Regions from separate parts of the Janibacter sp. RAF52 genome, predicted to be linked through region 1. Evidence: riboswitches for the same ligand, from Rfam matches in the RefSeq annotation. Region 1 holds a riboswitch; the other holds the start of a gene.
The links. A riboswitch is a leader RNA that binds a small molecule or an ion and turns the genes downstream of it on or off. The one in region 1 is predicted to bind FMN.

Region 1 (4,658 bases):
CCGCACCACCGTCGTGCGGCCGGGTGCACGTCGTGGCCATCGACGGCCGCAGCGGCTCGGGCAAGACCTCGCTCGGGCGCCGGGTCGCCACCGCGTGGGGCGCACCGCTGGTGTCGATGGACTCGATCTACCCCGGCTGGTCGGGGCTCGCGGCCGGCACCGACCTGCTCGTCGAGCACGTCCTCGAGCCACTCTCCCGCGGCGCCGGGCCCGTCGTCCCGACATGGGACTGGCTCGCCGACCGGCCCGGACCGGCGCTGCCCCTGACCGTAGATGACCGACTCGTCGTCGAGGGCTGCGGCGCGAGCGTGGGGGCGGCTGCCCCCTTCGCCGGGACGCGGGTGTGGCTCGACGCGCCCGCCGGGCTGCGTCGGGAGCGTGCCATCGCCCGGGATGGTGCGCTCTTCGCGGGCCACTGGGACATGTGGGCCGCCCAGGAGGAGGCCGTCTTCGGGGCCGACGGGACCTCGTCGCGGGCACACCTGGTCCTGGGCGGAGCGGACCCGTCCGACGAGGTCAGCGACCGATGAGGTCGGCCAGCCGCTGAGCCTCGTCGACGGACTGCGGCCCGTCGGAGCGTTGGATCGCCATGACGGCGACGTCGAGATCGTCACCGAGGTCGATGCGCGGCCACGGCATCCCCTGCGAGAAGCGGACCGCGGTCATGGACTCCCAGGGGACGAGCTCCCCCGGGCCGAGGTTGCGGACGTACAGACCCTCGGCGGTCGGGCGGGCGTGGATCGTCGCGAAGCGACTCATGAAGACCGCCACCGCGACCCCGATGCCCGCGCAGGTCAGCCGGTCCATGATCCCGAAGCGCTCCGGCAGGGACGCCGCCAGGGCGATGGCCCCGACGAGCGTCACGACGCCGATGACGGCCGAGACGACCCGCCCACGGCGGGGCCGGAAGGCGGCAGCGGTGGCGCGGTCGGGCGCGGTCACAGCCGGCACGCGCTGATCTCGGTGACGAGGATGGCGCGGGCACCGAGGTCGTAGAGCTCGTCCATGATCCGGTTGGTCCGCGCGCGCGGGACCATCGAGCGCACCGCGCACCACCGCTCGTCGTGCAGGGTGCTGACCGTCGGCGACTCGAGACCGGGCGTCAGCTGCACCGCCTGCTCGACGAGCTCGGCCGGGCAGTCGTAGTCGAGGAGCACGTACTCACGGGCGGTGACGACTCCGGTCAGGCGGCGGTGGAGGACGTCGATGCCCGACTCGCTGGCGTCGCTGCGGCGGATGAGCACGGCCTCGCTGCGCAGGATCGGTTCGCCGAAGACCTCTAGGCCCTGCTGCCGCAGGGTCGTCCCGGTCTCGACGACGTCGGCGATGGCATCGGCGACCCCGAGGGTGATCGCGGTCTCGACGGCGCCGTCCAGGCGCACGACGTCCGCGGTGATCCCCTGCGCCGCGAGGTGGTCACGCACGAGGCCGGCATAGGACGTGGCGACCCGACGGCCGCCGAGGTCGGCGGCTCCGCTCGCCTCGCCGGGGCGCCCGGCGAAACGGAAGGTCGAGCCACCGAAGCCCAGACCCATGACCTCGGTCGCGGTCGAGCCGGAGTCGAGCAGCAGGTCGCGGCCGGTGATGCCGGCGTCGACCTGTCCCTTGCCGACGTAGAGCGCGACGTCGCGGGGGCGCAGGTAGAAGAACTCGACGTCGTTGTCCGGGTCGGCGACGATGAGCTCCTTGCTGTCGCGGCGGACCCGGTAGCCCGCCTCGCGGAGCATCTCGACGGCAGGTTCGGACAGGGAGCCCTTGTTGGGCACGGCGATGCGCACAGCGGTCCTCTCAGAGGTGGGTGTAGACGTCGTCGACGGTGAGCCCGCCGTCGATCATGAGCACCTGCAGGTGGTAGAGCAGCTGACTGATCTCCTCGGCCAGCTCCTCCTTGCTCTCGTACTCGGCGGCCATCCACACCTCGGCGGCCTCCTCGACGATCTTCTTGCCGATCGCATGGGTCCCGGCATCGAGCTGCGCCACGGTGCCCGAGCCCGCGGGCCGCTCTGCGGCCTTGCGGGAGAGTTCGTCGAAGAGGGTCTCGAAGGTCTTCACGGGAGACCAGCCTAGTTCGCCGCAGGCCGCAGCTAGTTCGCGGGTTCAGCGTCCGGACGCTCGCTGCGCGAGGCGCGCAGCCACACGACGAAGCCGTAGAGGACGAAGGCGGCGTACACGGCGTAGAGCACCGCCGTCGGCAGGTAGCCGCTGTGCCACAGCAGGGGCACGCCGACGAGGTCGACCCCGATCCAGATGAGCCAGAACTCGTTCCAGCCGCGCGCCATGGCGTAGGTCGCGAGCAGGGAGCCCATGAAGATCCAGGCGTCCGCGACGTGGTACCAGCGCGGGGCGGGCCAACCGGCACCGAGCATCGTGAAGACCTGCTGGGCGACGGCCACGCCGAGCACCATGGTGACCACGAGCCCCGCGCGCTCGCCCCAACTGGCCCAGCGGGGGGTGATCGCGTGGGCGTCACCCGTGTGCTGCTCGCGCTTGACCTGCCGCCAGCGCCACCACCCGTAGAGCGAGGTGATGATGAAGAAGATCTGCCGGGCCGACTGCCCGAAGAGGGGCGCCTTGTCGTCGACTCCCATCGTGATGCCGATGTAGACGAAGAAGAGGATGACGTTGCCGACGATCCCGATGGGCCAGGCCCACACCTTGCGGAGCATCCCCCCGACGGCGGAAGCCAGGCCGAAGCCGATGCCGATGACCTCCATGAGGGAGAGCCGGTAGCCGGCGATGTCGACGCCGGCCGCGTAGATCCATTCGATGATGGACATGGGTGATCCGATCCGCACGCGCCGCTCTCGTCCGGACTGTCACCGTCGGCCCCGGGGTTCTTGACCGGAGTTCACCGCCTGCCGGAGCAGTCGGGTCGCGGGCTCTCACCGCCGGTGCGGATTTTCACCGCGTCACGTGGCACGTGCACGACCATTGTGCGAAGGGAGCCCACCGCTCGGCAATTCGGTGGCCGCGTGAGTCGGGCCGTGGATCTGCCGGCCGCACCTCATGCGGGTGGTCGCGGACGCGGTGCAGCTGCTGTGCGCTGCTCGACAACGAGGTCGCCGACCGGCTGGTGTACGACGAGGAGGGGTCCTCCTTCGTCCCGGGGCGCGGGTACCCGCAGGCTCACGACGTCGCGCTCGACGTGGCCACGGGCATCTGCGTCGAGATCCACGCCGTATAGCGACGAGCTCTTCGTCGAGCGCGGCCGCTGGCTATCTCGCGCCGCAGGGCTTCGGAGGCGCGGGGGGACTAGGTGGCACCGACGCTCCCAACTGCGCAGAGCCCTGCCCGTCCACCGCCGTCCGCTCCACCACCCGAGTGACGGTTGCGGGCCGGACACCAGGTCAGTGCTGGTGCCCCCGGGCGAGCTCGCGCAGCTCGTCGACGGCGGCGGCGGCCGACTCGGCGCCGTAGACGGCGGACCCCGCGACGAAGACGTCGGCACCCGCCTCGGCGCACTGCTCGATGGTCTTCGCCGAGACGCCCCCGTCGACCTGCACCCAGATGTCGCCGCCGTGCCTGCGCACGGCCTCACGCACCTGCGCGACCTTGGGCATCTGGTCGGCCATGAAGGACTGCCCGCCGAAACCCGGCTCGACGGTCATGACGAGCACCATGTCGAGCTCGGGCAGCAGTTCCTCGTAGGGCGCGAAGGGGGTCCCCGGCTTGATCGCCATCGACGCACGCGCCCCCTGGGCCCGGATGTCGCGGGCGAGCGTCACCGGGTCCGCGGCGGCCTCGATGTGGAAGGTGACGCTCTGGGCACCGGCCTCGGCGTACGGCGGGGCCCACCGGTCGGGGTCCTCGATCATCAGGTGGCAGTCGATCGGGATCGGGCTCACCTTGAGCAGCGACTCGACGATCGGCAGGCCGAGGGTGAGGTTGGGGACGAAGTGGGCGTCCATGACGTCGACGTGCGCCCAGTCGGCGTTGCCGATCGCGCCCAGCTCGGACTCGAGGTTGGCGAAGTCTGCGGACAGGATGCTCGGGGAGATCTGCACGGGGGTCCTCGTGGTGGTGGGTCAGGCCTGGTGGATGGACAGGATGTTGCCGACGCCGTCCTCGATCTGGAAGTGCAGTCCGATGACGTCCTGGGTCAGCTCTTCGCGGACGACGACGTCGCCACGGTCACGCAGCCGGTGGTACTCGCGCTCGACGTCGTCGACGGCGAGCATGAGCGCGGCGAGCCCGGCGCGCAGCTGGTGCTCGGACCAGGCCCGGGTCGCGTCGTCCTCGATCGGCTCGAGGTTGATCTGCGCACCCATCTCCCACCCGCTGCTCGGGCCGAGGATGCACAGGTCGTGCGCGGGCACGACGAGGACCTCGCGCAGCCCGAGCACCTGCGTGTAGAAGGCGTGGGCCCGCCGGACGTCGGTGACGTGGAGACCGGTGACGAGGACGCGCACGTCAGGCCCGCTTGCGCAGCATCGCGAGGAACATGCCGTCGGTGCCGTGCACGTGCGGCCACAGCTGCGCGTGCGGGCCGTCGCCGAGGCCGGTCAGCTCGGCACGCGCCGTGCCGGCGAGCAGCTCCCGGGCGTCGAGCACCTCGACGTCGTCGCGCTTCTTGAGCACGTCGCGGACGACGAAGGTCGTCTCCGACAGGTGCGGGCTGCACGTCGCGTAGGCGATGACGCCGCCGGGACGGGTCGCCT
Region 2 (4,658 bases), on a different contig from region 1:
CGACGAGCACGGGCCGACCGTCGGCGATCGCCTCGATCGCGCTCTCGATCGGGTCGAGCAGGGTCTCGTCGTGGGTCATCGCGGGTCCTGGGTGTCGAGGGTGAGCAGGCGCTGCACGTACTTGCCGAGGACGTCGACCTCGACGTTGACCCGGTCACCGACGCCCTTGCGCCCCAGGGTGGTCAGCTGCAGCGTCGTGGGGATGAGGGCGACCTCGACGTGGTCGTCGCCGACCCGGGTCAGGGTCAGGCTCACCCCGTCGAGGCAGATCGAGCCCTTGTCCACGACGAAGGGAGCCAGCTCCGGCGCGAGGGAGAGGCGCACCTCCTCCCAGGCATCGCCCGGCCGCCGCTCGAGGATCGTCGCCGTGCCGTCGACGTGCCCCTGCACGAGGTGCCCGTCCAGACGGGCCCCGAGGACCATGGCGCGCTCGAGGTTGACCGCGTCGCCGACGACCAGATCGCCCAGGGCGGAGCGCCGCAGGCTCTCCGCCATGACGTCGAAGGTGACCTCTCCCCCCTGCGGCTCGTGGTCGGTGACGGTGAGGCACGCGCCGTTGACGGCGATCGACGCCCCGTGGGCGGCCTCGGTGGTGGTGACGGCGCCGCGCACCGTGATCCGGCTGGACTCCTCCCCCGGCGCGATGGCGACCACCTCCCCGAGCTCTTCGACGATCCCGGTGAACATCAGTGCTCCCTCCTCACGGCGGCCGTGACGGCGATGTCGTCGCCGAGCCGCGTGACGTCGGTGGTGGTGAGGCGCAGCGCCTCGGTCATGGTGGTGATGCCGGCGTCCCCGAGGACCGGCGCGCCGGCCCCGAGCAGTGCCGGCGCGAAGTGGGCGACGACCTCGTCGACGAGGTCGGCCGCGACGAAGGAGGCCGCGAGACGGGCGCCGCCCTCGAGCAGCACGGAGCGCACGCCCCGCGCGTGGAGCCCGCCGAGGAGCGCCGCGGGGTCGATGCCGCGCTCCCCCACGGGTAGAGCGAGCACGTCGACCCCCGCGTCGGTCAGTCGCGCCGTGTCGGCTCCCTCGGCGACCGCGACGAGGGTCGGGGCCGCGTCGTCGAGGACACGGGCGGTCGGCTCGATCTCGGCGCGGGTGTCGGCGACGACCCGCAGCGGCTGGGTCGCGCCCTCGACCCCGCGCACGGCCAGGTGCGGGTCGTCGGCACGCAGGGTGCCGGCCCCCACGAGGACCGCGTCACGCTCCGCGCGCAGCCGGTGCACCGCCTCGCGGGCCGTGGGCCCGGTGATCCAGCGACTCGTCCCGTCGGTGGCGGCGGTGCGCCCGTCGAGGGTGCTCGCGAGTTTCCACGTGACGTACGGACGTCCGGTCCTCACGGCGTGCAGCCAGGCCCGGTTGACGTGGGTGGCGGCCTCTCGCCCGACACCTTCGACGACCTCGATCCCGTGGTCCCGCAGCAGGTCCGCTCCCCCACCAGCAGCTGCGGTGGGGTCCGGCGCCGCGACGACCACCCGGGCGATGCCGGCGTCGAGCAGGGCTGCGGTGCACGGGCCGGTCCGGCCGGTGTGGCGGCAGGGCTCGAGGGTGACGACCGCCGTGCCCCCGCGCGCGGCCTCTCCCGCGGCGGCCAGCGCGACGACCTCGGCGTGGGGGCCGCCGGCCCGGGCGTGCCACCCTTCGCCGACCGGTGCGCCGCCGGCGTCGAGCACGACGCACCCGACGACGGGGTTGGGGGCCGTGTGTCCCAGACCGCGGGCCGCCAGGTCGACGGCACGCGCCATCGCCTGCTCGGTGGTCATCGGTCCCTGCATCTGCCTCTCCGTGGTCCGACGCGGACCACGGGGTGCAGGGAGGCACGCCAAGGGCGTGACGGCGTGCGCGAAGCACCGGGAGACCCGGTGACGTCGGCCGCGATGAGTCACCACGCGCGGCACGACCGCGCCGCCGCGTGCTGCCTCCCATCCGGACTTTCACCGTCGGTGCTGGAGTTCCACCAGCTCAACCCGGCCTCGAGAGGACGGGCTCGCGGACTGTCACCGCCGGCTCGGAATTACACCGACCCCGGAGCACGCGTACGACTGACTCGTACGACACCGAGCGTACTCGCACGCAAGCGGGGCGGCACCGTGCGTCTCGCCACACGGCACCGCCCCGCCCGTCGGTGATCAGTTCGCGGCGAAGTACCGCAGGCGCTCGAGGGTGCCGTTCCACACGTTCTGGTCGATCGGGGTGTCGCTGTACTGCCAGAAGGTGTGCGTGGGCCAACCGGTCGGCAGGGTGCCCCGCGTCGACGAGTAGCGAGCGATCCACAGCGGTGACTTCGTCGGGATCGTCGTGTCGCTGCCGACGCACTGCGTCCACCAGCTCGTCGCCGTGTAGATGACCGGGTAGCGGCCCGTGCGCGACCTGTACTGGGTGAGGAAGTCGTTGATCCAGGTGCGCATCTGCGTCTGCGTCTTGCCGTAGCAGGTGGCGCCGTAGGGGTTCCACTCCATGTCGAGGGCGCCGGGCAGGGTCTTGCCGTCGGCGCTCCAGCCGCCACCGTGGTCGACGAAGTGGTTGGCCTGGGTCGTCCCGCTCGAGCTGTCGGGCAGCGCGAAGTGGTAGGCGCCGCGGATGAAGCCCTGGGCGTAGGAGCCGGTGTACTGGTGGCCGAAGGAGGGGCTCGTGTACGTCGTGCCCTCCGTCGCCTTGACGTAGGCGAAGCGCTTGCCGGCACCCCACTGACCGGCCCAGTCGACCTGGCCCTGCCAGTTGGAGACGTCGATGCCGGGGACCCCGGCGGGCACGGCGGCCGTGACCTGGGAGCGGGTCCGGACGTCGCGCTGCCGCCAGCCCATCGCCGCCTCGCCCGGCTCGGTGATGCCGGCCGCCTCGGCCTGCGGGGTGGGCTCGGGCGTGGCGGGCGCCGCCTGGGCACCTGTCGACATGAGCAGGCCGGCGGCGGCGAGCGCACCGGCGGCCAGCATCGTGGTCCGGGACATGCGAGATCTCCTCGTGCAGGGGTGGTGGCCCCTGGGCAGGGCCTTTGGCACGCTAGGACGTCAAGATGACGAGGACCCCACGGGCGTCTCCCGACTTCGTCAGGTCTTCGTCAGGACATGGCGAAGGGGGACGACGACCCGTGGTCGTCGTCCCCCTTCACGCGTGGGATGTCCGGGACTACTTGGACAGGCCCTGCATGATCTCGCGCATGAGGTCGGCCGTCTCGGACGGCGTCTTGCCGACCTTGACGCCAGCGGCCTCGAGGGCCTCCTTCTTGGCCGCGGCCGTACCGGAGGAGCCGGAGACGATGGCGCCGGCGTGGCCCATGGTCTTGCCCTCCGGGGCGGTGAAGCCCGCGACGTAGCCGACGACCGGCTTGGTGACGTGCTCCTTGATGTAGGCCGCCGCACGCTCCTCTGCGTCGCCACCGATCTCGCCGATCATGACGATCGCGTCGGTCTCGGGGTCGGCCTCGAAGGCCTCGAGGCAGTCGATGTGCGTCGTCCCGATGATCGGGTCGCCGCCGATGCCGACACCGGTGGAGAAGCCGAACTCACGCAGCTCGTACATCATCTGGTAGGTCAGCGTGCCCGACTTGGACACGAGACCGATCCGGCCGGAACCGGCGATGTCGGCCGGGATGATGCCGGCATTGGACTTGCCGGGGCTGATGAGGCCGGGGCAGTTGGGGCCGATGATCCGCGTGGCCTTGCCGACGGAGTAGTTGTAGAACTCCGCGGTGTCCTTGACGGGGATGCCCTCGGTGATGACGACGGCGAGACCGATCTCGGCGTCGATGGCCTCGATGACGGCGGACTTGGCGAAGGCCGGCGGCACGAAGACGACGGACACGTCGGCGCCCGTCTCCTTGATCGCGTCGGCGACGGAGCCGAAGACGGGGACGGACTGGCCGTCGGGGAAGTCGACGCTCTGGCCGGCCTTCTTGGGGTTGACGCCGCCCACGACGTTGGTGCCCGAGGCGAGCATGCGCGTCGTGTGCTTCATGCCCTCCGAGCCGGTCATGCCCTGGACGATGACCTTGGAGTCAGCGGTGAGGAAGATTGCCATGTCTGTTTCAGTCGTCCTTTACTTCGCGGCCAGCTCGGCGGCCTTGCGGGCGGCGCCGTCCATGGTGGCCTCGACGGTCACGAGCGGGTGGTTGAACTCGGCGAGGATGCGACGGCCCTCGTCGACGTTGTTGCCGTCCAGGCGCACGACCAGCGGCTTGCTCGCCGAGTCGCCGAGGGTCTTCAGGGCGCCGACGATGCCGTCCGCGACCGCGTCGCACGCGGTGATGCCACCGAAGACGTTGACGAAGACGGACTTGACCTGCTCGTCGCCGAGGATGACGTCGAGGCCGTTGGCCATGACCTCGGCCGAGGCGCCACCACCGATGTCGAGGAAGTTGGCCGGCTTGGCCGCGCCACCGGTGAAGTCCTCACCGGCGTAGGCGACGACGTCGAGGGTGCTCATGACGAGTCCGGCGCCGTTGCCGATGATGCCGACGTTGCCGTCGAGCTTGACGTAGTTGAGGCCCAGGCCCTTGGCCTTGGCCTCGAGCGGGTCGGCCGCGGCCTTGTCCTCGAGCTCGGCGTGACCGGGCTGGCGGAAGTCCGCGTTGCCGTCGAGGGTCACCTTGCCGTCGAGGGCGACGATGTCGCCCTGCTCGGTCTTGACGAGCGGGTTGACCTCGACGAGCGTGGCGT

Region 2: another riboswitch for FMN. It lies ahead of ribD (bifunctional diaminohydroxyphosphoribosylaminopyrimidine deaminase/5-amino-6-(5-phosphoribosylamino)uracil reductase RibD); the one in region 1 lies ahead of pnuC (nicotinamide riboside transporter PnuC).

What each region holds. Positions count from the first base shown of each region.
Region 1 is NZ_JBFRDY010000003.1:373,718-378,375, forward strand. It holds gene AB4Y78_RS06300 (hypothetical protein) at 1-530, shown strand, start outside; gene AB4Y78_RS06305 (PH domain-containing protein) at 517-951, opposite strand; gene hisG (ATP phosphoribosyltransferase) at 939-1,778, opposite strand; gene AB4Y78_RS06315 (phosphoribosyl-ATP diphosphatase) at 1,789-2,052, opposite strand; gene pnuC (nicotinamide riboside transporter PnuC) at 2,085-2,777, opposite strand; FMN riboswitch at 2,793-2,923, opposite strand; gene rpe (ribulose-phosphate 3-epimerase) at 3,348-4,004, opposite strand; gene AB4Y78_RS06330 (VOC family protein) at 4,026-4,409, opposite strand; gene AB4Y78_RS06335 (RsmB/NOP family class I SAM-dependent RNA methyltransferase) at 4,411-4,658, opposite strand, start outside.
Region 2 is NZ_JBFRDY010000008.1:25,933-30,590, reverse strand. It holds gene AB4Y78_RS11515 (bifunctional 3,4-dihydroxy-2-butanone-4-phosphate synthase/GTP cyclohydrolase II) at 1-79, opposite strand, end outside; gene AB4Y78_RS11510 (riboflavin synthase) at 76-687, opposite strand; gene ribD (bifunctional diaminohydroxyphosphoribosylaminopyrimidine deaminase/5-amino-6-(5-phosphoribosylamino)uracil reductase RibD) at 687-1,766, opposite strand; FMN riboswitch at 1,912-2,041, opposite strand; gene AB4Y78_RS11500 (lysozyme) at 2,133-2,951, opposite strand; gene sucD (succinate--CoA ligase subunit alpha) at 3,130-4,020, opposite strand; gene sucC (ADP-forming succinate--CoA ligase subunit beta) at 4,039-4,658, opposite strand, start outside.